Regions from separate parts of the Lysinibacillus sp. CTST325 genome, predicted to be linked through region 3. Evidence: riboswitches for the same ligand, from Rfam matches in the RefSeq annotation. Region 3 holds a riboswitch; each other region holds the start of a gene.

The links. A riboswitch is a leader RNA that binds a small molecule or an ion and turns the genes downstream of it on or off. The one in region 3 is predicted to bind lysine.
Region 1: linked by a shared signal. The riboswitch ahead of ACYQ73_RS07425 (transporter substrate-binding domain-containing protein) and the one ahead of ACYQ73_RS15155 (aspartate kinase) in region 3 are both predicted to bind lysine.
Region 2: linked by a shared signal. The riboswitch ahead of ACYQ73_RS18130 (amino acid permease) and the one ahead of ACYQ73_RS15155 (aspartate kinase) in region 3 are both predicted to bind lysine.

Annotation. Positions count from the first base shown of each region.
Region 1 is NZ_BAAFHO010000002.1:410,100-420,844, forward strand. Features, by position in the region: gene ACYQ73_RS07400 (5-bromo-4-chloroindolyl phosphate hydrolysis family protein) at 703-1,353, shown strand; gene ACYQ73_RS07405 (toxic anion resistance protein) at 1,350-2,417, shown strand; gene ACYQ73_RS07410 (DUF6501 family protein) at 2,664-2,864, opposite strand; gene ACYQ73_RS07415 (amino acid ABC transporter ATP-binding protein) at 3,173-3,904, opposite strand; gene ACYQ73_RS07420 (amino acid ABC transporter permease) at 3,917-4,642, opposite strand; gene ACYQ73_RS07425 (transporter substrate-binding domain-containing protein) at 4,813-5,679, opposite strand; lysine riboswitch at 5,795-5,981, opposite strand; gene odhB (2-oxoglutarate dehydrogenase complex dihydrolipoyllysine-residue succinyltransferase) at 6,365-7,642, opposite strand; gene ACYQ73_RS07435 (2-oxoglutarate dehydrogenase E1 component) at 7,736-10,561, opposite strand.
Region 2 is NZ_BAAFHO010000008.1:175,542-186,286, reverse strand. Features, by position in the region: tRNA gene ACYQ73_RS18225 (tRNA-Val) at 1-62, shown strand, start outside; tRNA gene ACYQ73_RS18220 (tRNA-Asp) at 67-142, shown strand; tRNA gene ACYQ73_RS18215 (tRNA-Thr) at 150-222, shown strand; tRNA gene ACYQ73_RS18210 (tRNA-Tyr) at 232-315, shown strand; tRNA gene ACYQ73_RS18205 (tRNA-Trp) at 320-393, shown strand; tRNA gene ACYQ73_RS18200 (tRNA-His) at 441-516, shown strand; tRNA gene ACYQ73_RS18195 (tRNA-Gln) at 526-600, shown strand; tRNA gene ACYQ73_RS18190 (tRNA-Lys) at 616-688, shown strand; tRNA gene ACYQ73_RS18185 (tRNA-Arg) at 704-780, shown strand; tRNA gene ACYQ73_RS18180 (tRNA-Pro) at 797-873, shown strand; tRNA gene ACYQ73_RS18175 (tRNA-Ala) at 889-964, shown strand; tRNA gene ACYQ73_RS18170 (tRNA-Ser) at 979-1,071, shown strand; tRNA gene ACYQ73_RS18165 (tRNA-Phe) at 1,079-1,154, shown strand; tRNA gene ACYQ73_RS18160 (tRNA-Gly) at 1,158-1,231, shown strand; tRNA gene ACYQ73_RS18155 (tRNA-Ile) at 1,241-1,317, shown strand; tRNA gene ACYQ73_RS18150 (tRNA-Asn) at 1,322-1,398, shown strand; tRNA gene ACYQ73_RS18145 (tRNA-Glu) at 1,400-1,471, shown strand; gene ACYQ73_RS18140 (nitric oxide synthase oxygenase) at 1,874-2,920, shown strand; gene ACYQ73_RS18135 (CynX/NimT family MFS transporter) at 2,979-4,211, opposite strand; lysine riboswitch at 4,362-4,538, shown strand; gene ACYQ73_RS18130 (amino acid permease) at 4,625-6,088, shown strand; gene ACYQ73_RS18125 (hypothetical protein) at 6,206-6,331, opposite strand; gene ACYQ73_RS18120 (response regulator transcription factor) at 7,005-7,697, shown strand; gene ACYQ73_RS18115 (sensor histidine kinase) at 7,702-8,637, shown strand; gene ACYQ73_RS18110 (ABC transporter ATP-binding protein) at 8,775-9,701, shown strand; gene ACYQ73_RS18105 (ABC transporter permease) at 9,694-10,383, shown strand.
Region 3 is NZ_BAAFHO010000006.1:19,730-30,474, forward strand. Features, by position in the region: gene ACYQ73_RS15115 (MarR family winged helix-turn-helix transcriptional regulator) at 1-389, opposite strand, end outside; gene ACYQ73_RS15120 (helix-turn-helix domain-containing protein) at 465-686, opposite strand; gene ACYQ73_RS15125 (acyl-CoA thioesterase) at 1,037-1,495, opposite strand; gene sdhB (succinate dehydrogenase iron-sulfur subunit) at 1,887-2,666, opposite strand; gene sdhA (succinate dehydrogenase flavoprotein subunit) at 2,672-4,426, opposite strand; gene ACYQ73_RS15140 (succinate dehydrogenase cytochrome b558 subunit) at 4,493-5,101, opposite strand; gene ACYQ73_RS15145 (YslB family protein) at 5,374-5,808, shown strand; gene ACYQ73_RS15150 (methyl-accepting chemotaxis protein) at 6,004-7,269, opposite strand; gene ACYQ73_RS15155 (aspartate kinase) at 7,757-8,983, opposite strand; lysine riboswitch at 9,206-9,384, opposite strand; gene uvrC (excinuclease ABC subunit UvrC) at 9,775-10,745, opposite strand, start outside.

The DNA of each region.
Region 1 (10,745 bases), on a different contig from region 3:
AAGTCTTATCAGCAGAAAGCTATCCAATCTATTAAATGTAAATGGCATTTTGCAGGTCTTCCAAGTTATTGGGTAAACGTTATTTTTTTCAGATGAACTAAATGTCGTCTATATCTATTTTGCTCATGATAAAAACCATTTAGGGCAATTTGAGCATTATACAATTGATGGGACGCCTCTTTCAACAGAACAATTAAAGCATTTCCAGTCTAGGGAATGACTAAATCGACGTGTATCACTACTCGATATGTAAGCGTATTTTGAGAATAAAATCTCGAATACGCTTATTATTTTTATAAAATTTTAACGCTCATGACAAGGAATTAACAACAGACGAAAAAACAATACTAATGTTTAACCTATCTAAGAGAGAAAAAATTGACTAACAACGAGTGAGCAATTCGCAAATTACTATAATTTTGAATACAATATATATAATGAATTCGATTAATCCAAAGTGGCCATTTATTACTTACCCGGGTAAAGATGAAACAGAAATGTCGGACATATAGTTTGACTTCTTTTTCGTCTATCCCCTTTTCTTCCTAATAAAGCAAAGGATTTTCTTGTTCTAAAGTAATATCATTGAGAAACTTTACAAATAGCAGTAAAATTTATGTAAGGTTTATTATTTCATTGAAACTTTATGTCGATTATTTCGTATAAGAATATAGACATATTTAAATGCTAGGAGGAAGAAACATGCTCAGTGTCGGACAGTTTTTCTCTAGACATACCGCTAGCTTCTTAATTTCTCTCACAACTGTTTCTATCACAGCAATTGCAGCAAATCCAGGATTCTTCCTTGGTGGTTTATTGTTTGCTGGAACATACGCATCGGGTACGACGTTGTTGAAACATAGACAGAAAAAGAAATTTATGCAAATAGCAGGTATAACAAAAGAAGAGTACAAACATATTGAAACACAACTTAAAGCAGCCAATAAAAACATTCAAACATTAAGTCAAAACTACTTACGTGTACGATCTGTTTCTGCATTTAAGCAATTACTCGAAATGACACGTATTTCAAAAAATATCGTGAAAATTGTTAAAACAGATCCACGTAAATTTTATAATGTAGAACAGTTTTTTTATGCACACCTTCCTTCCGCTGTCGAATTAACGGATAAATATACGATGTTATCGAGGCAGCCTGTGAAGGATAAGGAAATCCAAATTACATTATCGAAAACAAGAGAAACACTTACAGATTTAAATGATACGATTCAAGTTGATTTAAAGGATGCACTTTCCAACGATATTGACCATCTTCAAATGGAAATCGAATTTGCGAATCGTTCCAATATAAGACGAAAAGAACAATTGGAGTGGCGAGGCGATGATAAATGACAGCAAATGATCACGCATTTCAACTAAATACAATACAAGGGCTTTCCCCACTTGTGCAATCTTATTTAGAAACAACTCCAAATAATGAGGCGATGGCGACGTATGAAACGCTATCGCCTCTTGCACAAAGTCGTGCACTTCTATATGCTAGTCAGCTTGACCTGACAAACTTCGAATCAGTACTTTCTTTAGGGCAAGGTTCACAGCGAGCGCTTTCTCAATTTGCTGATCGAATGCTTGCACAAGTAAAACAGAAAGATGTCACAAAGATTGGTCAAATGTTAGACTCTTTAATGCAAACGTTAGACCGTGTGGACCCGAACGCATTAGAACCAAAAAAGCAGTCCTTTTTTCAAAAAATGTTTGGCAAAAATGAGCCTACTGTTAAGCAAACATTAACGGAGTTTGAACGTATTAGCATCCAAGTAGAACGCATTGGTGTTCAGCTTGAACGTGCACAGCTTCAAATGATAAAAGATGTGGAAATGCTAGAAGACCTTTATGCACATAATAGTGGATTCTTTGAGGAGCTAGCGACTGCTATTGCTGCAGGACAAATGAAGAAGCAGCAAACCATTGAAGTTGAGCTTCCTGAAAAAGTGACTAGTGTACAAGCGACGAAACAACCACTAGCTATCCAACAACTTAATGATTTTGCCGCTCAAATCGAACGTCTAGATCAACGAATTTATGACTTACAAGTATCGCAGCAAGTTGCTTTACAAACAGCGCCACAAATTCGCATGATTCAGCAGTCCAATCAAACGCTAGCGGAAAAAATTGAATTTTCCATTGTTACTCTTATTCCACTGTGGAAAAATCAGTTGGCCATGATGTTATCTATGCATATGGATCATCACTACGCGCAGCTAGAGGAAAGATTATCTCGTACAAATGATCGATTTACAAGCCCTTCCTTTGAACAGCAAGTATCGAAATTCAAAGAAACACAACATGAGCTGAAGACAGCTATTAAAGACGTCTTCGCCCTTCATACAGCTACAGAACAGGAGAAACAACAACTACAGGATGTAGCTGACTTGAAGACCTTTAAGAAGGAATGATTCTGTTTTTCCAACAAAGAAGGGTGGCTCAGAAAAATCTGAACCACCCTTTTTATTTTCATTCAGCAGAAGACACCCACCTTAGAAGGTGGTGATGAATGCATATGTAGCTCCCCTTTTCCAGGGATTTCCAAACACCTACTGAATGAAAATAAAGCCTCCGGCGGATGTCACGGATTTTTGAAAGGAATGAATTGTGCGGGCACAATTCAAAATCCGGACGCAATTACACCAAGGCGAAATTGATTATACTTCGAAATAATCTTTATAGTAACCACCGATATTACCAGTATTATCAATAATAAAAATGAATTCTTCTGTTTCATTTTTCACATCATATTGTTTCCCTACTGTTAATACGTTTGAAACTAAATATTTTGATGCATTTGTATGCTTACAAGTAACTGTGCGTACTGTTGGAGCATCTTTCCATTTTAAATGTAACATAATCTCTCTACCTCTCTTTACTAGCACGAAGCTAATGTCTACTGCTTATTCTATAATATTTTTGAACTTTTGTGGAGAAAAAATCCATAGAAGACCATATTTTTTCCGTAACTATTGTTTTTTTACCATATCCATAATAAAAATTTTTACTTTGAGGTGTTACTATGAGCTTTGGTGGTGTACCGCAATGGTTTTTTATACTAGCCGTTGCATTTGCAATTTGCTTTGTTTTATACGCAGAATGGAATTCTAGAAAATAAGTGAGCCCATTAATTTGGACTCACTTTTTTTGTTATTGTAACCGAACGTTATTTTAATGTTCGTTTTAAAAACTCTTTTGTCCGTTCATGCTGAGGATTTACTAGTACCCGTGATGGTGGTCCTTCCTCTACAATTACCCCTTTATCCATAAATACGACGCGATCCGCGACTTCTTTGGCAAATTCCATTTCATGCGTAACTATTAACATCGTATTCCCAGCATCCGCTAGCTGACGCATTACCTTCAACACTTCACCGACCATCTCTGGATCCAGTGCTGACGTCGGTTCATCAAATAGCATTACATCTGGGCTCATTGACAATGCTCGTGCAATCGCTACACGCTGTTTTTGACCGCCAGATAGTTGTCGTGGCTTCGCATGTACGTATTGATCCATACCAACAATTTGTAAATATTTTAAAGCAACTTCTTCTGCTTCTAGCTTTGAACGCTTTAATACTTTCATTTGACCAACTGTACAATTTTTTAGCACATTATGATTGTTGAATAAGTTAAATTGCTGGAATACCATACCTAAATGTGTACGGTATTCTTGGATGTTATGCTTCTCGTCTAAAATGTTTTCCCCTTTGTAGATAATTTGACCGCCACTTGGTGTTTCCAGTAAATTAATGCAGCGTAGTAATGTTGATTTACCTGATCCGGAAGAACCTATTAAGCAGACTACCTCGCCCTTTTCTACTTGAAAATTTACATCCTTTAACACTTGGTTACGACCAAATGATTTACTTAAATGCTCTATTTTAATAACTGTCACTTGTTCGTCCCCCTATACTGCTTCTTTCTGTTCTTTTTGGTAGGCATCTGGTCCGTCCAGTCGTTTTTCAATATAAAGTAAGATTCTTGATGCTGTGAATGTCATGATGAAATAAAGGACACAAGCTACAAAGAAGGATTCAAAATAGCGGAAGTTATTACCTGCGATCGATTTTGTTTGGAAGTATAATTCCGTAACCCCGATAACGTTTAATACTGCTGTATCTTTAATATTCATAATTAATTGGTTACCTGTTGCAGGCAATATATTTCGCGCAACTTGTGGTAATACAACATGTAGCATAATTTGAAAATGGTTCATACCAATTGCCGATGCGGCCTCATACTGCCCTTTATCAATGGATACAATACCACCACGTACAATTTCAGCCATATAAGCACCTGTGTTTAATGAAACAACTAAAATACCTGCCGTAATAAAGTGCATATCAATGCCAAATGCCATATCTAATCCGTAAAATACAACCATTGCTTGTACAATCATTGGTGTACCACGGAAAAATTCGACATAGCATGTTAGTATAAAATTAATGAGCTTTAAGCTATAGAACTTTACACCTTTTTTACGAACCTTGATGGTATGCATAATTCCGATGAAAAATCCGATGAGTGCACCAATAATTGTACTACTAATAGAAATAAGCAATGTATAATACGTACCTCGTAAAAACATTTGCCAGTTGTTCTCAACAATAGAAATAATCCATTCAAAACTCATGATGTTCCTCCTAACAACGTCGTGATGCTTGTTCGTTACAGTATCTTGTCTTGGCTGGAGCCTTGTTTCATTTATTTTATGAAACTTTTAACTCAGACATTATTATTATTTATAAAGATTATATTTTGTAATGATTTGGCACGGACTAGCAGAAAGCCCGTGCCATCATGTTATTGTGCTGCTGGTTGTTGGTGAATGGCTTCTTCCATAATTTTTTGGCGATCATCTTCAGAAATGCCTTTTAAAATTTCATTGATTTTTTCAAGGTTTGCATCGCCTTTACGTAAACCAACTGCAATGGATGTATTTGAAATATCTGTATCGAAGCCTTTTTCAAACTTTACATATGTGAACTTATCGTTTGCAGCAGCAGCGGAAATACCTTCTGGACGTTCTGCTACATAGCCGTCAATTTTCCCAGCTTCTAATGCTACACGCATAGCTGGGAAGCTATCCATTGCAGTTTGTTTTTTTACATCTTTGATTTGATCAATAACAGTGTAGTTAGATGTATTTAATTGTGATGTGATTTTTGCTCCAGAGAAATCTTGGATAGAAGTTGCTTTTTCATATTTACTACCTTTTTTAATCACCATTACAAAATCAGACGTATAGTAGTTTTCAGTGAAATCAACTGTCTGCTTACGTTCTTTAGTAGGTGACATACCAGCAACGATTGCATCGATTTTATTGGATTGTAGCGCTGGTACTAAGCCATCCCATTCCAATTTTACGATGACTAATTCCTTTCCTAAGCCTTCAGCGATTTTTTTCGCCATTTGCACATCATAACCACCTGCATATTCTGCATTATCCGCAATTTTTACTGCGCCATTTGCATCATCCTGCTGCGTCCAGTTAAACGGAGCATAACCTGCTTCCATCCCAACACGGAATTGTCCTCCGCCTTCTTCCGTATTCGTCTTGTTTCCGTCATTACTAGATGACGTCGTAGCCTTTTTGTCACCAGCACCACAAGCTGCTAGCAAAATTGCAGTCATGACGGTCAACATTAATACCAACGATTTTCTTTTCATGTAACATTCCCCTTTTCTGTAAAAAAATAAAACAACTGTACCAAAAAAGACCTAAGTACTGAACTTAGGTCTTACTTTTTTAACAGTTGCCCAAATCCTCACTAAAATTCCATCATTCCGAGATAGCACAACCTAGTAAACCTGGAAAATAATTTACTAGGACAGTCCTGCACTTATTCACTGCAGACCCAGCATAAAAGTACGAGCTCCTTTTATACTTCGGCGATAGTTCCTTCTCCATTGCGTCTTCGCTTGCTTGTACTCAACAATGAACTAATAAATACCGCGCCTCTACCTCACAATAGATTAAATGTGAGGTTTGTATATTTAATTGATATTATGATACTACTATAAAGCTAATATGTTCGTCAAGATAATTTCATCACTTTTCTGACTAATTACAATATTAGGGTTTTTTATCCTTTTAATGCCTTATATTCACTTTTACAAAGTTGAAAATGATAAAGTCCGCTGCTTTGCCGAAAGAATCTGTAAAATTGTCCATGCTTCTTTATACGAACTTCAAGCAATTTTTATACTTGGATACATTTTAGCTCTTCTTTCGGTCGCTCTGGGTCATCTATCCGTCGCTCTGAATACTTTATCCGTCGCTTCCTTTAATTGTTCCATAAAAAAGAAAAAACCCTGCAAAACAATGTTTGCAGGGTTTTAATAAACTCAGGAATTAAGAATTTAATAATAAATCTTCTGGGTTTTCAAGTAGTTCTTTAACAGTTTTAAGGAAGCCTACAGAATCTTTACCATCGATAATACGGTGGTCATAAGAAAGAGCTAAGTACATCATTGGGCGAATTTCTACTTCACCATTCACTTCAACTGGACGTTTTTTGATAGTATGCATACCAAGGATACCAGCTTGTGTACCATTCATGATAGGTGTAGACATTAATGAACCGAATACACCACCATTTGTAATTGTGAATGAGCCACCTTGAAGATCAGCTAAACCTAATTTTTTGTCGCGAGCTTTTTTAGCTAGGTCTGCAATTGAATCTTCAATTTCAGCAAAGTTTTTGCGGTCAGCGTCACGTACAACTGGTACTACTAAACCTTCTTCTGTTGATACAGCTACACCGATATCAAAGAAGTTGTTTAAGTGAATTTCATCACCAGCGATTTGTGCGTTCACATATGGGTATTTTTTAAGAGCTGCAACTACAGCTTTTGTGAAGAATGACATGAAACCAAGTTTAGAGCCAGTTGACTCGAAGAATTGGTCTTTTTTACGAGAACGTAAAGCCATAACGTTTGTCATATCTACTTCGTTGAATGTAGTTAACATTGCTGTAGATTGTTTTACTTCAAGTAAGCGTTTTGCAATTGTTTGGCGACGACGGCTCATTTTTTCAATTGTTACACGTGATTCATCTACAGCTGCAACTGCTTTAGGTGCTGCTGGAGCTGCTTGTGGTGCTGCTACTGGAGCTGTACCATGAGCTGCTACGTCTTGTACACGTACACGGCCTTGCGGATCTACTGGAGATACAGCAGCAAGGTCAATACCTTTTTCACGAGCAAGTCTACGAGCTGCTGGAGATGCGATTACACGCTCACCAGTAGTTTCTTCTACAACTGGTGCTGCTGCAACAGGAGCTGGTGCCGCTTGTGGCGCTGCTGCAACAGGAGCTGGTGCCGCTTGTGGCGCTGCTGGTGCTGGTGTTGGTGTTGGTGCTGCTACTGGTGCCGCTGGAGCTGCTGCTGCACCTTCGCCAGCTTCTACTACTGCGATTACTTGACCTACAAGTACAGTATCGCCTTCTTCAGCTAAAATTTGAGTTAAAACTCCCGCTTCTTCAGAAATGATTTCAGCGTTTACTTTGTCTGTTTCAAGTTCAACGATGAATTCACCTTTTTCAACGCGATCGCCCACTTTTTTTACCCACTGTGCGATACTACCTTCTGTAATCGATTCTGCTAATTCAGGGACTTTAATTTCAGCCACTTTCATTTCCTCCTTTAATTAACGTGCATTGTGCACATAAAAGGGCTACTGCCTCAGCAAGTAGCCCGGCTCTCAAAAATTAATATGTGATTATTATTTAACCTTTACAGGCTCAGCAACTGCTTCTTCTACAAGTGCGGCTTGAGCTGCTTTATGAGAATCTGCATCACCTTCTGAAGTAGAACTCATTGCAGGACGTCCTACATAACGAAGCTTTTTACCTTCTGAAAGTTCATGTAATGTTTCTAATGCAAAATTCCATGAACCTTGGTTTTTAGGTTCTTCTTGTACCCAAACAACTTCTTTTACATTCGGATACTTAGCAATAATACCAGCAACTTGCTCTTTTGGGAATGGGTAAAGTTGTTCTACACGAGTAATGTGTAGGTGATCGAAGCCTTCACCATCTTTAATACGATCTGCAATGTCGATCATCACTTTACCTGAACCTAAAACAATGCGCTCTACAGCTTCTGGTTTTGAACCTAGGCCTGGTTGTTCAATTACTTCTTGGAATGAACCATTTGCTAATTGATCAGCATTCGCTGCAGCTAATGGGTGACGAAGTAAGTACTTAGGTGATACAACCACAAGTGGGCGAACGCCTTCTGTACCTAATAATGCTGCTTGACGACGTAATAAGTGGTAGTAGTTACCTGCGTTTGAACAGTTTGCTACGAACCAGTTATTTTCAGCAGACATTTGTAAGTAACGTTCCATACGGCTTGAAGAGTGTTCTGGACCTTGACCTTCATAACCATGTGGTAAAAGAATAACTAGACCCGATTTTTGACCCCATTTAGCACGTGCACCTGAAATAAAGTTATCGAACATCACTTGTGCCATGTTCGCAAAGTCACCAAATTGAGCTTCCCAAACTGAAAGTACATGACCATTCTCTAAATTGTAACCATATTCAAAGCCCACTACCCCTGCTTCTGTAAGTGGAGAGTTGTGTACTGTAAATGATGCATTTGCACCTGAAATATGGTGAAGTGGCGTAAATAAATTACCATTGTTTTTGTCATGTAACACTAAGTGACGTTGAGAGAACGTACCACGTTGTGCATCTTGACCTGTAAAACGTACTGGTGTGCCATCTTGAATAATTGTTGCATAAGCTAAAGTTTCTGCATGACCCCAGTCGATTTTTGCAGAAGCAAATGCATCACGGCGTTTTTCTAAAATTTTGCCAAGCTTTTTCTGTGGTTCGAAGTTTTCTTCAAACACTAAAAGCTCTTCATTAATTTTTCCTAGACGTTCCGCACCAACTGCTGTATCAATTTGTGGGAATTCTACTTTTAATTCTTCTGGCATTTCTATATGCTTGTGTTCATCTTTATCTGCCATTTCTTTTACATGATCATAAGCTGCTTGCATTTCAGCATAGATAGCTGTATCTAATGCTGCAACTTCATCAGCAGAAACTACACCCTCAGCTGCTAATTGAGCACCGTATAAAGCACGAACTGGCTCATGTTTAGAAACTAATTTATATGTTTCAGGGTTTGTTACAGTTGGATCATCAGTTTCATTGTGACCATGACGACGGTAGCCGATAAGGTCAACGATGATATCTTTACCGAATTTTTGACGGTAGCTAGCTGCAAAACGACCTACTAAAACTACAGACTCAGGGCTATCTGCATTCACATGCACAACTGGTACTTCGTAACCTTTTGCAGGGTCAGAAGAGTAAACAGATGAGCGAGAGTCTTGTAGTTCAGTTGTAAATCCAATCATGTTGTTAGCAATGATGTGAACTGTACCACCAGTAGTGAAACCTTCAGTTTTTGCGAAGTTTAATACTTCTGTTACGATACCTTGACCTGGGAATGCAGCGTCACCGTGCACAAGAATACCTAATCCTTTTGTGCGGTTATGAACAGCTTGCCCTGGTTTAGAAGTGTCATCTTGTGCTGCACGAGCAGTACCTAAAACAACCGGATTTCCTACTTCTAAGTGAGATGGGTTGTATGCAAGCTTAACATTCATACCAGATTCACGCATATATGAAGCACCCATGTGGTACTTAACATCGCCAGTCCAGCCTTTAGTAATTTCAAGGCGACCATCTTTTGGGATAAATAACTCATTAGATACATGTGCAAAGTCAGAGAACATCATATCGTATGGTTTATTTAAAATGTGTGTTAATACATTTAAACGACCACGGTGAGCCATACCAATACGTACTTTTTCTACGTTATTTGATTCAGCTGTTTTTAAAATTTCATCAAATAAAATGATTTGAGTATCTAAACCTTCACCAGAGAAACGCTTTTGACCTACAAAAGTTTTATGAATAAACTTCTCGAAGTTTTCAACACGAGTTAAACGATCTAATAAAGCTTTTTTCTCATTAGAAGCTAATGCTTGTTTAAATGAACCTGTTTCAATTTGTGCTTGAATCCAATCACGTTCTTCTGTTGCTACTACGTGATTATATTCAAATGCTACTTTATCTGTATAAACAGATTTTAAGAAATCGATTGCATCTTTACCATTTTTCACGTTTGCTGGCACATCTTTGAAGAAGATAGCTGCAGGAATTTCAGCTAAATCTGCAGCGCTAAGGTTGAACGCGCTCTCTTCAATTTGAGCTGTTTGTAGTTCACGGTTTTTCAAAGGATAAATATCTGCTGCTAAATGACCGTTTGTACGGATTGCATCTGCTAATTTCACAGCTGCTAATACTTTCTTGTAATCGCCAGCAGGAGCTGCTGTTGCATTACTAGATACAGCTACTTCACCTTCTACTACTACTGGTGCACCAAATTGTTGGAATAATAATACTAACTCCGGTTCTACTTCTTCAGGAGACTGTAAGAATAAGTCGTATTGCTCCATCACATATCCTAGGTTAGGACCAGAAAAAGCTGACCATGGAGAACTTACAGTTGTAACGTTGTTCGACATGAAAAATGACCTCCAAATTTTGCCTTTCGGCAGTTCCATTAATTAAATTACAATTAATTATATAATAATTTTCCGTTCTTTTAAAGGATGTTTGACATCTTATCCATTATTTAAAGAACGTTTTTTCCATCTCAATCTTACTACTCTTCACAAAAAATACAACTCTTTTTAGCAAATTAAGCAA
Region 2 (10,745 bases), on a different contig from region 3:
GCTGGGAGAGCACCTGCCTTACAAGCAGGGGGTCGGCGGTTCGAGCCCGTCATCCTCCACCATTTTGGTCCCGTGGTGTAGCGGTTAACATGCCTGCCTGTCACGCAGGAGATCGCCGGTTCGATCCCGGTCGGGACCGCCATTTTTATGCCGGTGTAGCTCAGTTGGTAGAGCAACTGACTTGTAATCAGTAGGTCGTGGGTTCGACTCCTATCGCCGGCATCATCCCTTGGAGGGGTAGCGAAGAGGCTAAACGCGGCGGACTGTAAATCCGCTCCTTAGGGTTCGGCGGTTCGAATCCGTCCCCCTCCACCATTTTAGGGGCATAGTTCAACGGTAGAATAGAGGTCTCCAAAACCTTTGGTGTGGGTTCGATTCCTACTGCCCCTGCCAGGTTTCGAGGTACTCGTTATCAAAGACTGCTATGTTTACATATAGTGGCGATTGTGGCGAAGTGGTTAACGCACCGGATTGTGGTTCCGGCATTCGTGGGTTCGATTCCCATCAGTCGCCCCATTTAATAATTGGGGTATAGCCAAGCGGTAAGGCAACGGATTTTGATTCCGTCATGCCTAGGTTCGAATCCTAGTACCCCAGCCATTCATTTCTTAGTTTGAGCCATTAGCTCAGTTGGTAGAGCATCTGACTTTTAATCAGAGGGTCGAAGGTTCGAGTCCTTCATGGCTCATCAGTTTTTATAAATGCGCCCGTAGCTCAATTGGATAGAGCGTCTGACTACGGATCAGAAGGTTATGGGTTCGACTCCTGTCGGGCGCGCCAAAAAGCCTAATAATATCGGAATGTAGCTCAGCTTGGTAGAGCACTTGGTTTGGGACCAAGGGGTCGTAGGTTCGAATCCTGTCATTCCGACCAACTTTCCTGATTGTTGGGGCCTTAGCTCAGCTGGGAGAGCGCCTGCCTTGCACGCAGGAGGTCAGCGGTTCGATCCCGCTAGGCTCCACCATTTATATAATTTCCGGAGGTATACCCAAGTCTGGCTGAAGGGATCGGTCTTGAAAACCGACAGGCGGGTAACACCGCGCGGGGGTTCGAATCCCTCTACCTCCTCCATTTTTCCGGGTCAGTAGCTCAGTTGGTAGAGCATTAGATTGAAGCTCTAAGTGTCGGCGGTTCGATTCCGTCCTGACCCACCATCTGCGGGTGTAGTTTAATGGTAAAACCTCAGCCTTCCAAGCTGATGTCGTGAGTTCGATTCTCATCACCCGCTCCAAAAAATAATGGGCCTATAGCTCAGCTGGTTAGAGCGCACGCCTGATAAGCGTGAGGTCGATGGTTCGAGTCCATTTAGGCCCACCATTATTCCGAAGTAGCTCAGTTGGTAGTAGCACCTGACTGTTAATCAGGTTGTCGCAGGTTCGAGTCCTGCCTTCGGAGCCACGGCCCGTTGGTCAAGTGGTTAAGACACCGCCCTTTCACGGCGGTAACACGGGTTCGAATCCCGTACGGGTCATCAAGCATGTTGCACATTAGTGCGACATGCTTTTTTTATGCCCACTATACTGACAAACAAAGATCATCATACGTTAAGGAAATGCACACGTAATAACGTCTACCCTTAATGCTGCAAACGGAGTGCAAAAGAGGCCTAATGCGTCTCGTGTATTACTTACTTAGGCGTAAAAAGCGTTATAATAGCAAATCCATGCTCAACAATTTTTTCTTCTGTAATTTCCCCTAATTTTTATAATGTCTACTCAAAATCGGCACCATAAGTAACTATAAAAATAAAATAGATGAAATAAAATATTGAACAAAGTATTTCATATATAAAATATGTATGTTTTCTGGCAGATTTTTTCGTGGTGATTATAGTTCCATTCCTCTAATATGAGGATAGATGGAGGAATTCAATATGAATTTACAAGAAGTACAGCAGTTTTTAGAACTTTATCAAGTAGAACAAAATGAGTCTAAAACATGGCTAGAAAATAAATTACAGCAAATTAAAACGGCAGGAGAATATATACCGACAACGGAAGAATTAATCTTTGGCGCTCGAGTGGCTTGGCGCAATAGTAATAAGTGTATTGGCCGATTATTTTGGCAATCGCTGCATGTTGTAGATGCCCGTGATATTTTAAATGAAGAGGATATTTTCAACGCATTGCTTGAACATATTGAGTATGCAACAAATGATGGGAAAATTCGCCCAACAATAACGGTTTTTGCACCAGGGCGTGTTCGTATATGGAATCATCAGCTAATCCGTTATGCTGGCTATGAAACGGAATCTGGAATCGTTGGTGATTTGCATTCTGTTGAGTTTACAAAAGTATGTGAATCACTTGGCTGGCAAGGTGAGAGAACAGCATTTGATGTGCTTCCACTTGTTGTACAGATGGATGGAAGGGAGCCTCAATTGTTTACGATTCCTGACGACTATGTACTACAGGTACCGATTCGTCATCCAGAATCCTCTCGAGTCGAGAAGCTAGGATTAAAATGGTATGCAGTGCCGATTATTTCGAGCATGCGCTTCCAAATGGCAGGTATTGATTTTGAGGCGGCCCCATTCAATGGTTGGTATATGGGGACAGAAATTGGGGCACGTAATTTAGCAGATCATGAGCGTTATAATATGCTGCCTGCTATAGCAGGAATTTTCAACCTCGATACAACGAAACAGGCTTCTCTATGGCGTGATCGTGCATTAGTTGAGCTGAATATAGCCGTTCTACATTCCTTTAAAGAAGACGGTGTCAGCATAGTAGATCATCATACAGCTGCACAGCAATTTAAATTGTTTGAGGAAACAGAAGCAGCAGCGAATCGTGAGGTTACAGGCAATTGGGCGTGGTTGATTCCACCTCTTTCACCAGCTACGACTCATATTTTCCATAAGCCTTATGTTAATGTTTACAATATACCAAATTATTTTTATCAGAAACCACCTTATTAATAGAGAAGGGCAGCTCATAATCTTATTTCCGTTGAAATAAGATTATGAGCTGCCTTTATTAATTCACATATTCATTTTTAGAAGCCCTAAATGAACATATGAAGAGTATCAATACTACGACAACAAATAACCAGCCAGTAATATTCCAGCCACCGAATAAATCATGTAAATAACCAAATAAGATTGGACCGATTGCGGCTAATAAATATCCTAATGATTGTGCAAATCCTGATAAATCGGCTGCCTCAAAAGCTGTACGGGTACGTAGAGTAAAGAACATCATCGCTAATGCGAATGAAGCACCTCCGGCTAAGCCTAGTAGCACCATCCACAGTATAGCGAGGCTTGTCCATTCCATCACTACCCCGATAAAGCCAACTAAGTAAAATACCGTAAACATTAATACGAGAGGACGTTGAGATGTCATTTTACTAGCGATAATAGGCACAGCTAAAGCCATTGGGACTTGTGAAAATTGCATGATGGAAAACATCCAGCCTGCACGGTCTGCAGCTAATCCTTGTGCTATGTATATTTCAGGAATCCAAGCGGCAGTTGTGTAGAATAATAATGACTGAAATCCCATAGCTCCCGCTACTGCCCAAGTAACAGGTGATTTCCATAATGGTGTACGTTCTTTCGTAGTCTTAACAGTCGGTTCAGGCTTATTAAATTTCAACTGTGGAATCCAAATTACAATGGTTAACACCACAAGAACAAGTGAGATGGCCAGTGCACCTTGCCAACCAAGTGATGAATTGGCAACAGGATAGCTAATGCCAGCACCGAGTCCAGCTGTCAAATTCATCGACATTGTGAAAAATGCCATAAGTAAACCTACGTGATAGGGAAATTTCAATTTAAGTAATCCTGGAATTAGTACATTACCGAATGAAATGGCTATACCAATTAGCATCGTACCAAATACGAGTAAACTAGTTGTGCCAAGGGAGCGTAGTACAATCCCTCCCCCTAAAAGAATAGTTGATAAAAATAATGTTACTTCTAGTCCAAATTTACGTGCGACAATTGGAGCGAATGGTGAAATGATTGCAAATGCTAGCAATGGGATCGTTGTTAGAAAGCCTGCTAGTATATTGGATATGCCGAGGTCTTCACGGATAAAGGAAATAATAGGTCCAACAACTGTTAGCGGCATCCGTAATGTCGAGGCAATACAAATTACTCCGATAACGAGTAATAAGGTTGTGCCTTTCCAGTTAATTTTCCTGCTAGGATAAGTATCGGAATGTTCATGAGTAGTCAAATAAATCCCCCTTGTTAGAACAATTTTGATTGAATCACTATACCACTTTATCACAATAATAAAAATAGTGGAAAATTCATAAAATATAGAATATTACTCGAGTTATTGAAATACCATATGTCGTATGTTAAACTAATATCCATTATAAATTTAATATTTAATGCCTCATGTTTGTATTGAGGTAGAGGTCGCGGTATTTATGAGTATGTTAATGGAAATGACAAGCATTAGAGAAATTAGCTGAAAGGAAATACTGCCGAAGTGTGAGGGGACTTGAAAACCTCATGCTGGGGCTGTCTCCGAAAGGAACAGAACTGTCACGTTTGAACAACGTGTTGAGCTATCATTTTAAGGAACAGAGGATTTACTTAGCCATCACAGCAACGTTCATGTGATGGCATTTTTTTCGCCTCTTAAAAAAGGAAGGAAGCTATATCGTGAGTGAAATAAAAGTCAATCAGCTCGGTCATAAAGCACCGAAGCTGAAAAAAGAATTAAAAAGCCGTCATATTACAATGATTTCATTAGGCGGTACAATCGGTACAGGATTGTTTTTAGCTAGTGGTGGTGCCATTGCGCAAGCAGGCCCTGGCGGTGCACTTCTTGCTTATGCATTAATCGGTATCATGGTGTATTTTTTAATGACGAGCTTAGGGGAAATGGCAGCTTATATGCCATCATCGGGCTCATTTAGTACGTATGCTACAAAATTTGTAGATCCAGCTTTAGGTTTTGCACTTGGTTGGAACTACTGGTACAACTGGGCAATTACAATTGCAGCGGAAATTTCTGCTGTCTCATTAATTATGAAATATTGGTTCCCAGATAGCTCATCAGCACTTTGGACTGTTTTATTTATTGCTGTCGTTTTAACGTTCAATCTATTATCGGTAAAAAGCTATGGTGAGAGTGAATATTGGTTTGCAATGATAAAGGTTGTAACTGTAATTATTTTCATTATCATCAGTTTCTTAATGATTTTTGGTATTTTAGGAGGACACGCTCCTGTAGGCTTTACGAATTTCTTCATTAGTGATGGACCATTCCACGGTGGATTCCTTGCTACATTTGGTATTTTCTTAGCTGCGGGATTCTCGTTCCAAGGGACAGAGCTACTTGGAATAACAGCAGGTGAAACGGATGACCCTGGTAAAAATATTCCGAAAGCTGTAAAGTCTGTTTTCTGGCGAATTCTTTTATTCTATATTTTAGCAATCGGTGCAATTGGGCTGTTGATTCCATTTACAGATGCACGTTTGCTATCTGAAGATATCGCTGTTTCACCATTTACACTGGTGTTCGATCGTTTAGGAATTGCCTTTGCTGCATCATTGATGAATGCAATCATTCTAACGGCAATGCTGTCAGCAGGGAATTCAGGGCTTTACGCATCGTCTCGTATGCTTTGGCAATTAGCGGTAGATGGACATGCACCGAAAATTTTCACTAAACTAAGCCGTCGAGGTATTCCGATTTACGCATTACTGGCGACTTTAGCTATAGGCTGCCTAGCATTTTTAGCTTCATTCTTTGGTGATGGTGTAGTCTATATGTGGCTTCTAAATGCATCTGGGATGTCTGGCTTTATTGCCTGGTTAGGAATTGCATTTAGCCATTACCGTTTCCGTCGAGCATTCGAGGTACAAGGCTTAGATCCGAAATTATTGCCGTATAAAGCAAGGCTATTCCCATTCGGACCGCTCTTTGCCTTTACGGTTTGTATGATTGTTGTTATTGGACAAAACTACAATGCCTTTATGGGTGAAACAGTAGATTGGTACGGAGTCCTTGTCTCATATATCGGTATCCCACTGTTCTTACTGTTATGGCTTGGCTATAAAATCAAGCATAAAACAAAAATGCTCCCATTAGAGCAATGTGATTTAAAAGTTGAACAATAAAAAATAAAACTGTCCTGTGAGTCATAGAAAATGACTTGCAGGGCAGTTTTTTTAGTTAAATAATAAATTTGTAATTCTAGACGTACAATCAAAATACTCCAAGTGAACGATTAAACTTTAAGCTCCAAAACCTCGTATCCCCATAATGGCAATCATCGATCCGTAAATGACAAGAATAAGCAAAATGATGAGTAATCCTATATATTTAGAAATAGCTATTTGTTTTGATCGAATTCCGGACATCCCAAAATATATACTCATTATCCACAGTAGAGCACCTAAATAAAAGTAAATACCAAAAATGCTGTTTTCATCTAAATTAATTTTGATTATTACTAACGATATACCAATCAATACAATGTGTTACAAATTCTGTATTTTAGAGTCTCAAATGAAATTGCTGGCAAGAATAAAAAGGGGACTTCAGTTTCTCAAATCGTCCCCCACTTTTGGTGCACAACCTTAATATGGTAAACTGATAGATAAATAACACATCACCTAATTTGGGGTAAGACATTTGTTGAAACGTATACTATGTATATAAGTTGATTGGAGTGAAGGCTGGGCGCCTCCTTGGGAATCAGCAATAGAGGAACGAAGGCTAAAACCGCCACGTCCTGTTATAACGCCTTCGTGATTAACATCGTGTTGGCCCGAGACCCTGCAGCGTAGCGGATGTTTTCTGTGCGAAAGCGAAGCGTCAGCAACAGGGTTTTATTTGTGCGAAAGCGAAGCGTCAGCAACAAATGTTTACTGTGCGAAAGCGAAGCGTCAGCAACAAATGTTTACTGTGCGAAAGCGAAGCGTCAGCAACAAAGCGCCCAGCCGGAACGGAAATCACCCCCTCGCTGTGGCGATGATCATAGTAATGACAAGTCAAATATAGACGCTTTATGTTGAGAAGAGGTGCATGATAGTGCAAAAGCATATTTTACTAGTAGAAGATGACGAAGCCATTCGTGAAATGGTAGAAAATTATTTAACGATGGAGGGGTTCCTTGTCACCTCTACAGTAAATGGAGAAGAAGCATTACAAAATTGTTTAAACAATCCCTTTGATTTAGTGATCTTGGATATTATGATACCGAAACTTAATGGATTAGAAGTTTTAAAGATTATACGAGAGCAAGCATCAATTCCAATTATCATTATGTCAGCCAAGGATAGTGATGTTGATAAAGCGTTAGGATTAGGATTAGGGGCAGATGATTATATTGCCAAGCCATTTTCGATGCTGGAATTTTCGGCACGTGTTAAAGCCGCAATTCGAAGAGCTACGAAATACTCCAATCAAGTAGAGGAGAAGAAAGATATAGTAGAGATAGACAACTTATCGATCGACCTTGTTAATTTTTCAGCTGAGAAGAATGGACAACAAGTAAAACTCACATCAAAGGAATTTGGTATCTTAAAATTATTCGTGACAAATCGTAATCGAGTTTTTACAAAACAGCAAATTTATCAATTGATTTGGAATGATGCTTACTATGGGGATGAAAATATTATTAATGTACATATAAGAAGATTACGTGAAAAAATTGAAGACGATCCATCCAATCCTCTATATATTAAAACACTTTGGGGAATCGGCTATAAATTTGAAGGATAAACAGATGATTATATTACTATTACTGGTGATTGTGTTACTTGTAGGTATTATTATTTTTCAGGTGAGAGCAAAAAAACAACAGAACGCTATGATTCAATACATGCATCAAAAACTGCATGCAATCATTAACGAACAATCGAATGAAAAGATTTTAGTGTCGACAGCTAATCAAGAATTACAGCAGCTACTAATTGCGATGAATGCGTTGCTAGACCACAACCAAAAAGTACTGGCGACACATCGAAAAATGGAAAGCTCTATGAAAAAGATGTTGGCCAATATTTCTCATGATCTTAAAACGCCTTTAACAGTTGTACTAGGTTATACGGAAATGCTTAAGCTGAAGCAAACACTTAATGAAGAGGAGCGGCAACGGTTGCTCACTGGCGTTCATTCGAAAACATTGGAAGTATTGAAAATAATCCATACATTTTTTGACCTGGCAAAATTGGAGGCAGGAGATACAGATTATCCAATGACGAAAATTAATGTAAGTGAAATTTGCCGAAAAAATATTTTATCATTTTACGACATGATCACATCTATGGGCCTAGAGATCGATATAGCCATACCAGAGATATCCGCATATGCACGCGGCAATGAAGAAGCGTTAGATAGGGTTTTGAATAATTTACTATCCAATGCTGTTGCCTATGGGGCAGCAGGAAACATCATTGGACTCACAGTGCGAAATGATGATACGAATATTTTTATTGATGTCTGGGATCGCGGTAAGGGGATCGACGAATATCATATTGATAATGTTTTTGAAAGAATGTATACACTTGAGGATTCCAGAAATAAATCCTTCCAAGGGAGTGGCCTTGGCTTAACTATTACAAAACGCCTTGTAGAATTAATGGAGGGTTCCATCCAACTTTCTAGTATCCCGTATGAGAAGACTATTTTTACAGTTTCTTTAAAACGAATGACATACTGAGCAGTCATGCTTGTAGAGCAATTTTATAGCTTTACAGGCTTTTCTTCTGTGCTTAAGAAATTTGTAAGAATCAAGTAATAAATTAGAGAGTTTCATTTTTTATAATAAGGATAGCTAAATTTAAGGGAGAGATCTACATGACATATATTGTGAAAACAAACCAGCTTACGAAGGTGTTTGAGGGAAAAGAAGTCGTTTCTGCTGTGACTATGCATGTGAAAAAGGGAGAGATATACGGTTTTTTAGGTCCTAATGGTGCCGGAAAAACGACAGTCATGAAAATGCTAACAAACCTTACGAAGCCGACGAGTGGAGATATTGAAATCTTTGGTGAAAAATTAATGGACCGCTCATACGACGTGCTGAAAAGGATGGGAACGATTATTGAATACCCGATTTTTTATGAAGATTTAACAGCAAAGGAAACGTTAGAGTTACATTGCGAATATATGGGCTATTATGACAAGAAAGAGATTGCGCATGTTCTAGATTTAGTAAAACTAACAAACACTGAGAAGAAACGTGTAAAAGACTTTTCTCTTGGGATGAAACAACGGTTAGGTATTGCACGTGCAATTATTACGAAGCCGGAATTGCTTATTTTAGACGAGCCGATTAATGGACTAGATCCAGTTGGCATTAAAGAGCTTCGAGAACTATTCAGGATGCTTTGTAAAGAGTATGGAATTACGATTATTATCTCTAGTCACATTTTGGGTGAAATTGAACAATTGGCAGATACAGTTGGGGTTATTAAAGATGGAAGATTAATTAAGGAAGTATCAATGGACGCTGTCAATCGTAGTCAAACAGATTATATTGAAGTGATTGTCAATGATGGGGGAAAGGCTGCATTTATTATAGAAAGTAAATTAAACATTACTAATTTCAAACTAATGGATGATAATAATTGTATTCGAATTTATGATTCGACAGCTTCACAAAAGGTGTTATCTAAAACATTGATTGAGCATGATATTGAAATTGAGGGCATTAGCAAAAAAACAAACTCATTAGAGGATTACTTCTTGAAGTTAATCAATGGAGGTATCGCTAGTGCTTAATTTAATGCGTCTAGAAATGAAAAAATATCATATTGGTTCCTATATAAAACGAGCTGTTTTCGCAAATTTTGTGATATTAGCTATTATATTTATGCTTATATTTATCACTAAAATAGAAGGGGATCAAGACTTTAGAACTTATGAGACGGCATTTAGCCTTATAGATTCAGGTGTAAGAGCAGTATTTATTATTTTTGCTAGTGTGTTAATCGCCAAGTTTATTATTGGAGAATTTAAATATAAAACGATCACCGTAGCATTTATGTACCCAATCAATAGAAAAAAACTAATTGCTTCAAAGCTTGCCATTGTTGTTCTTTTTACCTTTAGTGCAATTATTTTATCGACTATTTTTGTTACAGCGATTTTTTGTGCTGTTAGTGAGAGTTTTCAATTGCTTCCAGATACATTATCGGTATCTCTCATAATACAACGAATTCCCGCTGTGATCATGAATGCAGTTTCAGCAGCATGCATCGCATTAATACCATTGTATTTCGGTATGAGAAAATACTCCATTCCGGCAACGATTGTATCATCTATATTAATAGTATCGGTTGTATCATCAAATTCGGGTAACTTTACCTTGTATGATATTATTTTCATACCCATCACTTTAGCTATTATCGGTATAAGCGTTGCCTATTTATCGTTCCGAAACATTGAGGAGATAGATATTTAAGGAAAAACAGCTCATCACGAAAGTAGGAAATGACATTTGTTAAAACGTATGCCATGTATATAAGTTGATTGGAGTGGAGACGGGGCGACTCCTTGGGATTAGCGTCAAAGATGGTATCCTGGAGCGCAAGCGGATGTTTTCTGTGCGAAAGAGAAGCGGTAGCAACGAAGCGGATCATCGGACGTCCCAGGGAAGCTTTGCTCTGCGTGAAAGCGAAGCGTCAGCGACAAATGTTTTATCTGTGCGAAAGCGAAGCGTCAGCGACAAAGCGCCCGGTCGGAACGGAAATCAATCCTACTTAATAAAAATGCCTCTTACATATAGAAATGCCAGACACAAAACCAAATGAAGGTCTTCGTGTC
Region 3 (10,745 bases):
TCGTTAAAACCAACAAGCTTCTCTTGCAAATATTGCTGTCTTTTTTCAATAACCTCTTGAATAATGCGTTCGCCCTTCTCGAGAAGATGAACAACAACGACACGACGATCGTTTTCGTCACGCATTCGCTTGACTAATTCATTTTTCTCCATTCGGTCCACTAAATCTGTTGTTGTACTAAAAGCTAAGTATAATCTATTTGACAGGTCGCCAATTGTAATATCTCCAAGCTCTTCTAACCACTGTAATGCAACAAATTGTGGCGGCGTAATCGCATATTGTGAAACAATCTCTCTTCCTTTTTGCTTCACAATCGCCGCTATATAGCGTAATTCCTTTTCAACCGTTGCAACGGTTTCAGGTGAGTGCTTTGTTACTTCATCCGACATATAACTATTTCACTCCTAAAAATACGTTGAATAGTTCTATTTTGTCGTTTTTTTTCTGAAATAGCAAGTGTCCAATTAGTCTAATTTAAATTCTTCTAAGCGTAACAGCTCAATTAACGCTTGAGATCGATTCGTTACACCTAACTTTTGAATTGTATTGGAAATGTGATTTCGCACTGTTTTTTCACTAATACCAAGTTGCTCTGCAATATCCCTCGTTGTTTTTTCAGCTAATAAAAGCGCAAATATTTCACGTTCTCGGTTCGTTAAAAGAGAACGATGATGAGAGCCATTCATTTTCAGTTACACCCTCCTCCCCCGCACGTATTGTAACTTATGTTAAGGAATGAGGAGCGGTGACGGCTATTTTCATGAATATCTCGTGTTTCCTAAAAAAATTCGGAAATTACTTCCACTCATTAATGCATTTTATGTAAAAGTGGATCATCACCATAACGAGTGGTTGGTTTCAGTTCCGACTGGCCGCTTTTCTTAGGCGCCCAGTCTCTATTCCAATAAACTTATATATAGCATACAGTCATCCACATCTTATTGTAATGAGCTGAGTCGTAAAAATGCAATTTCAATCGTCGAGATCATTGTTTATACTTCTTTCCTCAGGACTTTTTCGTAATCCTTTTCCAATACTATATGAACACTAAACTTGCTAATTGAGTTTTTGCCTCTTCAGATAGTGGTACACTCTTGCCAGTTCGAGGGTTCATTTGCACTACCGTACCACGACCCGTAAAGCAAACTTCATCATGCTGGTTTTTCGCTAAGTAATGAATATCCAATGACGAGTTCCCTACTGTAGCTACCTTCGTATAAATTTTTAGCACATCATCAAAGAAAACTTGCTTCACGTAATCACACTGTAAGTCGGCTACAATCGGAATACCCTCTACATGTTCATCAATTGCTGATGGCATTAGAACACCTAAATGACGGAAATAATCGATTCGTGCTTGTTCAAAATATGTAAAGCTAATTGTATTGTTCATATGACCGTACATATCCGTTTCTGAAAAACGTACACGGACCTCAATAAAAAATGCAAAATCCTTTGCCCATTCCTGAAAATCTCCGATATAATTTGCTTTCATCTTAGCCATCCCCCTAATTTTCATTCGCTTCTTCCAGAACAACAAATGGAATTAGCAAATCACAAATGAATATACATTCATTATAAAGGAAAACACTATATTATCATAGAAAATTCACATTTTCACTCGTTAAAACTTATTTTCCGTCGATATCGACATTCCTATTCTATTTTGAGTAATTCGGTCTTTTACTATGATGTCATCATACTTAGTTTAGTACTCTTTCTTGAAAATGCCCCTATCTGAACTCCCTATAGTACAAAACTTTAATGGTGAATAGGATCAATCAAGCATTTACGAGTTTTATTCTACAAAATTATTTTATATTTTTCATAGAAAAAAACTCCCTCACACATTCAGTGTAAGGGAGTTGGGAGTAAAGCTTGTACTATTAGTCAACGTAGTGGTCAGAACCGAAGAAATTACGGAACATTTGCACTGTAGTTGCACGGTTTAATGATGCGATAGATGTTGTTAAAGGAATACCTTTTGGACAAGCAGCTACACAGTTTTGTGAGTTACCGCAGTTTGCAAGGCCTCCATCACCCATGATTGCATTTAAACGTTCGTCTTTAATCATTGCACCAGTTGGATGAGTGTTGAATAGACGTACTTGTGATAATGGTGCTGGTCCGATGAATGAAGCTTTTTCAGACACGTTTGGACATGCTTCCATACATACACCACAAGTCATACATTTAGATAATTCATAAGCCCATTGACGTTTACCTTCTGGCATACGTGGACCTTCACCTAAATCATAAGTACCATCGATTGGAACCCATGCTTTAACTTTTTTAAGTGCATTGAACATACGTTCACGGTCAACTTGTAAGTCACGAATAACTGGGAAAGTTTTCATAGGCTCAATTTTAATTGGCTCAGTCAATTGGTCAACAAGAGTTGAACATGATTGACGTGGGCGGCCATTGATAACCATTGAACATGCACCACAAACTTCTTCAAGACAGTTCATATCCCATGCTACTGGAGTAGTGTTTTCACCATTTTCAGTAACAGGATTTTTTTGAATTTCCATTAAAATAGAAATTACGTTCATACCATGACGGTAAGGCACTTGGAATTTTTGCCAGTAGCCATTGCCGCCTTTTGTATCTTGACGTAAAATTTCAACTTTGACCATTCTTCCAGTATTAGCTGCGATATTCATAATTCTTAGTCTCCTTTCGCAGAGTAATCACGTTTACGTGGTGGAATTAATGAAACGTCGACTTCTTGGTACGTGATGATTGGGTTACCAGTAGTTGGGTCAAACTTCGCCATTGTTGTTTTTAAGAAGTTCTCATCATCACGGTTCGGGAAATCTGGCTTATAGTGAGCACCGCGAGATTCGTTACGTAGTAATGCACCTTTTGTCATTACTTTCGCTAGGTAAATCATATTTTTCAACTGACGCGTAAAGTGAGCACCTTGGTTACTCCATTTTTGAGTATCGTTGATGTTAATGTTTTCCCAACGTTTTTGGAATTCATCAAGTTTATTCAATGTATCTTGAAGTTGGTCGTTATAACGTACTACTGTCATAGTAGCTGTCATCATTTCACCAAGCTCTTTATGAAGTAAGTAAGCGTTTTCTGTGCCGTCCATTTTCATGACAGCATCCCACTTAGCTTGTTCTTCTTTAACGCGAGCATCGAATATTTCTTGAGGAAGATCTTCAGCATGCTTTTTAAGATGTTTAACATAATCTACTGCGTTTGGTCCAGCAACCATACCGCCATAGATAGCAGATAATAATGAGTTCGCACCAAGACGGTTTGCACCATGTTGAGAATAATCACATTCACCTGCTGCAAATAGACCAGGAATTTCAGTCATTTGGTTGTAGTCAACCCATAATCCACCCATTGAGTAGTGAACTGCCGGGAAAATTTTCATTGGTAATTTACGTGGATCATCACCTACGAATTTTTCGTAGATTTCAATAATACCACCTAGTTTTACATCTAATTCATGTGGATCTTTATGAGAAAGATCTAGGTATACCATGTTTTCGCCGTTGATACCAAGTTTTTGGTTTACACAAACGTCGAAAATTTCACGTGTTGCAATATCACGTGGTACTAAGTTACCATATGCAGGATACTTTTCTTCTAGGAAGTACCAAGGTTTACCGTCTTTATAAGTCCAAATACGGCCACCTTCACCACGAGCTGACTCTGACATTAGACGGTTTTTGTCATCTCCAGGAATCGCTGTTGGGTGAATTTGGATGAACTCACCATTCGCGTATGAGGCACCTTGTTGGTAAACGATAGAAGCAGCAGAACCTGTATTAATTACAGAGTTTGTTGTTTTACCGAAGATAATACCAGGGCCACCAGTCGCCATAATAACAGCATCTGCACGGAATGATTTAATTTCTTCTGTACGCATATCTTGCGCTACGATACCGCGACAAACGCCGTCAGGATCGACTACTGCACCAAGGAATTCCCAGTGCTCATATTTGTTCACTAAACCAGCTACTTCGTGAGAGCGAACTTGCTCGTCTAGTGCGTATAGTAATTGCTGACCAGTTGTTGCACCAGAGAAAGCTGTACGGTGCATTAAAGTACCACCGAAACGACGGAAGTCAAGAAGACCTTCTGGTGTACGGTTGAACATTACACCCATACGGTCCATTAAGTGAATAATACCAGGGGCTGCATCACACATACCCTTAACAGGTGGTTGGTTCGCTAAGAAGTCCCCACCATAAACTGTATCATCAAAGTGAATCCAAGGAGAATCCCCTTCACCTTTTGTATTTACCGCACCATTAATTCCGCCCTGCGCACATACAGAGTGTGAGCGTTTTACAGGAACTAATGAGAATAAATCAACTTCTGTACCAACTTCAGCTGCTTTAATCGTTGCCATCAGACCAGCTAGACCGCCGCCGACAACAATTATTTTGCTTTTCGCCATGATTATTTCTCACTCCTCTTAAAAAATTGCAATGATTGCATGTACTCTATAGTAGCTTCTATTGAATTAAACGAAAGCTAAAATAGCAGCCACACCAACTACACTTAGAATTACGAAAATAATGTTTGTTACATAAGTAGCAATCTTTTGAGACTGAGGAGATTGTGTAATACCCCAGCTTACTAGGAATGCCCATAAACCATTAGATAAGTGGAAAGTTGCTGATATAATACCAACAATGTAGAATCCAAGCATGAATGGATTAGAAACGATATTTGCCATCATGTCGTAATCAACTTCTGTACCAAGTGCTTTTTGAATACGAGTTTGGAAAATATGCCATGCAATGAAGATCACTAAGAATACACCAGTGAAACGTTGTAATGAGTACATCCAGTTACGGTATGTGCTGAAACGTCCTGTATTTGGTGTAGCAGTGAATGCAATGTAGACACCATAAAATGCGTGGAACATTAATGGAATATAGATGACAATCCATTCAACTAGGATAAGGAATGGAATCTTTTCCATATTAGCGGTAGCTGCGTTGTAACTTTCTGCTCCGCCTGTTGCTGTAAAGTTAATTAACAGGTGCATCGTTAAAAACAGACCTACTGGAATGATACCAAGTAGAGAATGTAAGCGACGCAATAAAAACTCTCGATCTTTCGACAAGACTGTTACCCCCCTTAGTACTTAAAATAGCACAACTAAAGAAGTCATCATTTTGTAACTGATACTTCATTGACTGTGTATTTCATCATGGTACAATATTATGACATGTTTATTGTACTCTCAAGAGCTACGAGCGTCAAGGCAACTTAAAGTTTTTCACATCCCTTATTAAAGAAGCAATCTAGTACATGATGCATCGTTTTTTCTCGAAAAATCTACCTTTACTTTATCAGTGTCAAATTTTAAGAAAATTCTAAGAAAGAAGGCTTTCAATGTTAAACACTTCATCTCCTACAATCTCAGCATTTGGCTATGAGATAATTCGCGATTATATTTTATCTTCCATTCTTGGTAAACACGAAGATGATGTCCTTTACTGGGCAGGAAAAGATCTAGCTCGGAAGTTCCCATGTACAAGTCAAGATGAACTTATCGCATTTTTCGCAGATGCCTGTTGGGGTAATTTAGAGCTTGTCAAAGAATCGAAGGATGGACGCATATTCCAGTTGACAAATGATCCAGATCTGTTACAAATCGGTCTTCGTAGCTTTAGACTTGAAGCAGGGTTTATAGCTGAGCAAATCCAGCAAGCAAAAGGTTATTTAACAGAATGCTATGATGAAAAACGTGAAAAACAACAAAATGTTACGTTTACAGTAAAATGGGACGTTAAAGAAAGAATCATGAACACCGTTCCTACAGAATAAACAAAAAGGATTGTCATCCCAGATTTATGGATGACAATCCTTTTTGTTTATACTATAGAAGTTAATTGTAGTAAAGACTGGGCAACTCCTTAGAGTAGCGTCATAGATGGACAAGCGAAGCAGCTCCATTGGACGCCCCAGTAAAGCGCACTGTCGGAACGGAAATCAACCTCTCGTTATACTCACGAATCCTTTTTATATTGATAGTTGAGCATGTCTTTCTTTTAATAGCACATCTATTAACGCAATAAATGCCTCCAAAATATTAAGTGAGTGTTGAATCATTTCTTCTATGTTATGAATTGACAGTTCATTCACTAATTTTTGTGCGGCCATATGGACTAATTCATGTGGTTGTTCAATATGAAGATATTCTGGTAAATTCTGATATTCCTCATAATGTCCGTAATACCATTTTCCAAACATACATTGATGATGCGTTTTTATCGTTTCTTTCTGACCAGCCTTTTGAATAGCATCTCGTAAAAAGCGAGCATGATCCATTAACCTTGCTGCCATTTGGCTAACTACCGTTTGCTCTGATGGTTTTCTGATTGTCGGTGCAATAGCTTTTAACATTTCAGATACTTGATTTTGGATTATATCCGAGAAGTCACTAGAATGTGATAATTCCGTCGTCGTTTCCGCTAAACGACCTACAGCTATTACATTTTCTTCTGATGCAGCTGTTATTTGATGAATGCCATGTGCTGCTTCTTCAATATTTCTACTTGTTACAGTCAGATTAGCAATATTGTCCTTCATGATACTTAAAAAGTCAGTTAAATAATGTTCGACTTGTTTAATATTTGTTATTGTATTATGTAATTTCTTATCAATGACTGATCGAATCTTTGTCATTTCTTGCAATGAACCTTTCGAGCTACTGGCTAACTTCCCTACCTCCATCGCGACAACATTAAAGCCTTTTCCATGCTCACCAGCACGTGCGGCTTCAATAGAGGCATTTAAAGATAGTAGTTGTGTTTGATCGGCAATCCCGGTTACACCTTTACTGATATCATCCATTTTAGTCATTTCATCATTCAGTTGCTCTGTTGAACGAGCTCCTTTGGCCAACAACGCCTGAACCATTTCACCTTTTGAAATGGATGATTCCATTTCCTCTACAAGTAGTAATGAATGCTGTTTTATTTCTTGAATGTTTGCATTAACATTTTGCTCAACCGCAAGCATCTCCTCTGTATTTGACGACATTTCTTCACTCATCGCTGAAATATCCCCTACACTCGTAGAGACATTTTGAACCTTTAAAGCCGTTTGAAAATTAATTAACTCCATATGCGCTAGTACAAAGTCTAAAATCGCATTTTTCACATCAATGCTTTCCTGCTCAAGTTCCAATTCCAAAATTCGTTTTTTTAATATTTGTATGTCTATATCGTTGTGCCTCTCAACACTTTCATCCATTGGCTTTTGAAATAAACCAAATAACCCCATACAAACTTCCACCTTCCCCTTGGTAAAACATGTCACATTTTATTATATAACAATAGAATTGGATAAAGTATTAAATTGATGTGAACAAAAAAAGATGTGCCCATTCCAGAAGATTCATTCTAAGTGAAGTAGTTAATTGGAGTGGAGGCTAGGCTACTCCTTGGGGATCAGCGATAGAGGAACGAAGGCTAAAACCATCAGGTCCTGTGATAACGCCTTCGTGACCAACATCGTGTTGGCCCAAGCGGCTCATCGGACGCTCCCAGGAAGCTTTGCTCTGTGCGAAAGCGTAGCGACAGCAACAACAAATGTTTTATCTGCGCGAAAGCGAAGCGTCAGCGGCAAAGAGCCCAGCCGGAATGGAAATCAACCCCTCGTTTTGCCATAGAACCCTACTTTATTTAATATGACATATTAATTTCATTGACATAATAGTTTTTCAACAACATGAAAAGATGTGCCTTTTACTGACACATCCTCTTCAACATTATATGTAAAGCGCTTGTTCTAAGTTAAATTCATCATGTAATGCATTTGCTGCACGAATCATTTCGTCCTGAGGTACAACAACAGACACTTTTATTTCAGACGTACTTACCATCTTTACAGGGATATCTTCACGACGTAGACGATCAAACATACGGGCAGCTACCCCTGGATTTGATGCCATTCCTGAGCCAATAATAGAGACTTTTGCTAAGCCAATTTCAAAATCGGCAAAACTAAATCCTAATGATAATTTACTATCTTCTAAGACACGTAATGCTTCAGCGAACTCCTCTTTTAAAATGGTAAATGATACAGTCGGCTTTAAGCCATCAATTATTGCTTGTACGATTATATCGACGTTTATACAATTTTCTGCAAGTATTGTGAACATATCTGCTAACGAAGCATTCGAATAAGCATCATAACCAACTGTTAAGCGAATAACGTCTGACTCATAGGCAACACCACGTACAATTAAATTTTTTTCCATTTCAACTTCCTCCTTCAATAAAGTACCTACTGTAGCTATTTCGCTCGACCGAATGATAACTGGGATTTGAAACTTCTTTGCTAACTCTACTGCTCGCGGGTGTAAAACTTGTGATCCTAAGTTTGATAGCTCTAGCATCTCATCATAGGAGATTTCTTTTAGCTTTTGTGCCCCAGCAACATGACTTGGATCAGCTGTATAGATTCCTTCCACATTCGTGTAAATATCTACCCGCTCCGCCTTCAATTTTGCTGCAATAGCTATAGCCGACGTTTCTGCCCCACCTTTACCTAACATCGTAATATTCCGTGAATTATCGATACCTTGTTCCCCAGCAACGATAACGATTTTTCCCTGTACAAAATGCTCTTCTATTCGACTAGCATTTATCTCATCAATACGGGCATTGCTATACATAGCATCGGTTTCAATGCCCGCCTGCCAGCCCGTTAATGACACGGCATCATATCCTTCCTCTTGTAAAGCAATTGCCACTAATGTACTTGTAAGTTGTGAGCTTGATGAAAATAGTGCATCTAGTTCACGCTTAGATGCATGGTCTGATAAATCACGAGCCATCTTTGCTAATTCTTTAGACATACCCCTCATAGCTGTAGTGACAACGACAACATCAAAACCTTTTTCCTTTTCTGCAATCGCCTTTTTCACAACATTTCGAATGCGCTCTGTTGATGCAAATGCTGCACCACCAAATTTCATCACAACTTTCGCCATCTTTATCATTCTCCTTCTTATTCAATCATTTCGCTGATTATAAAGTAGCTATACTTTTTTAGCTTTTTACAAAAATAACACCGCAAAAGCAAATAGCGCTCCTTCACCTCTTAGGTAAGAGTAACAGCCTTGAAAAAATGTTGTTTCGAGAAATCTAAAAAGGCAGCTCTCACATAACGTGAAAGCTGCCTAAATAACATGTACAATAAAAGTAACTTGCGCATGTGTGATAGCTCTCCGAAACGTTTAGATTCGACAGTCTCACATCTCTTAAATGTAAAACCAGCACAGCATCGGAAACAACGATGCTCCACTTCGGCAAGCTCCCCTTTCATACATCTTCACTGGACTTGTTCGTCCTCGAATGTACTACTCTTGAACCTTGCACCTCTATCATCACTAAATAGTGATTGTATTTAATTGAACCTTAGTGAAGAAATTTCCATTTTAATAAGTAGAAACTACTGAAAAAAACTAAGGCGCCGCATATAACATTGCTATATTGAAGAGCAATGTTATATATCAACCTTAGCATACGTCTAATCCTTTGACAATGTATCCTGTTAAAAATTAACTTAGCCTTAGCGTAATTGCCGCTGACGCTTTGCTCGCTGCAGATAAACAATGCGTCCGGATTATGAATCGTGCACATGCCTGCACGAGGACCGACACGATATCGGTCATTTTGGTAATGCCACAGGACGTAGCGTTTTTAGACTGAGCTCCTCTATTTCAGTAGGTGTTTGAATACCCACTGAAAAGGAATTCCGTCTGCATTCATCTCAGCACCTTCAGAGATGGGAGTCTTCTGCTGAATGAAAATAAGCATAAATATCGCTAGCTAGATTAGCTGGCATCCCAGCTTCCTGTAGTGCCTGCACACTTGCCTCACGAATTTTTTTGACAGAGCCAAAATGCTTAAGTAACTGCTGTTTTCGCTTTGGGCCAATGCCCTCTATATGATCGAGGACAGATTGTATAGCATGTTTCTCATGCTGCTGTCGTAAGAAGGTTATAGCAAAGCGGTGTACTTCATCCTGAATTCGTTGTAGTAAGTAGAATCCATCACTTGTACGCTTTAACGCAATAACTTCTGGTGGATCACCAAATAAAAGCTGTGACGTATTATGCTTTTCATCTTTCGCTAATCCGGCAATTGGAATGACAAGGCCGAGCTCATCCTCTAATACTTCTCGCGCGACTTCCATTTGCCCCTTCCCACCATCTATTAGTACTAAATCCGGTAAAGGTAGACCATCTTTTAATACACGTGTGTATCGACGACGTATTACTTCCTGCATTGCCCCGTAATCATCGTGCTTGGCGGCGGTACGTGTTTTGTATTTTCGATACTCCTTCTTCGCAGGTTTTCCATCGATAAATACAACCATTGCAGATACAGCATCTGTCCCATGCATATGACTATTATCGAAAGCCTCAATTCTTAAAGGCGTAGAAATGCCCATAGCTTCACCGAGCGCCTCACATGCTCCTATTGTGCGTTCTTCCTGACGTTCAATAAGCTGGAACTTTGCTGCTACAGCAATTTCAGCATTTTTTGTCGCTAATTCAACTAGCTCTTTTTTTTGCCCACGTTTTGGTGTCAGTACCTTAACTTCTAATAATTCCGTTAAAATATCTGCATCAATAGATTGTGGGATAAAGATCTCTTTAGGCTTAATGTGCTCTAACTTTTCGTAAAATCGTCCAACAAACGTTAAAAATTCCTCTTCTGCCTCTTGATAAACCGGGAAAATCGAGA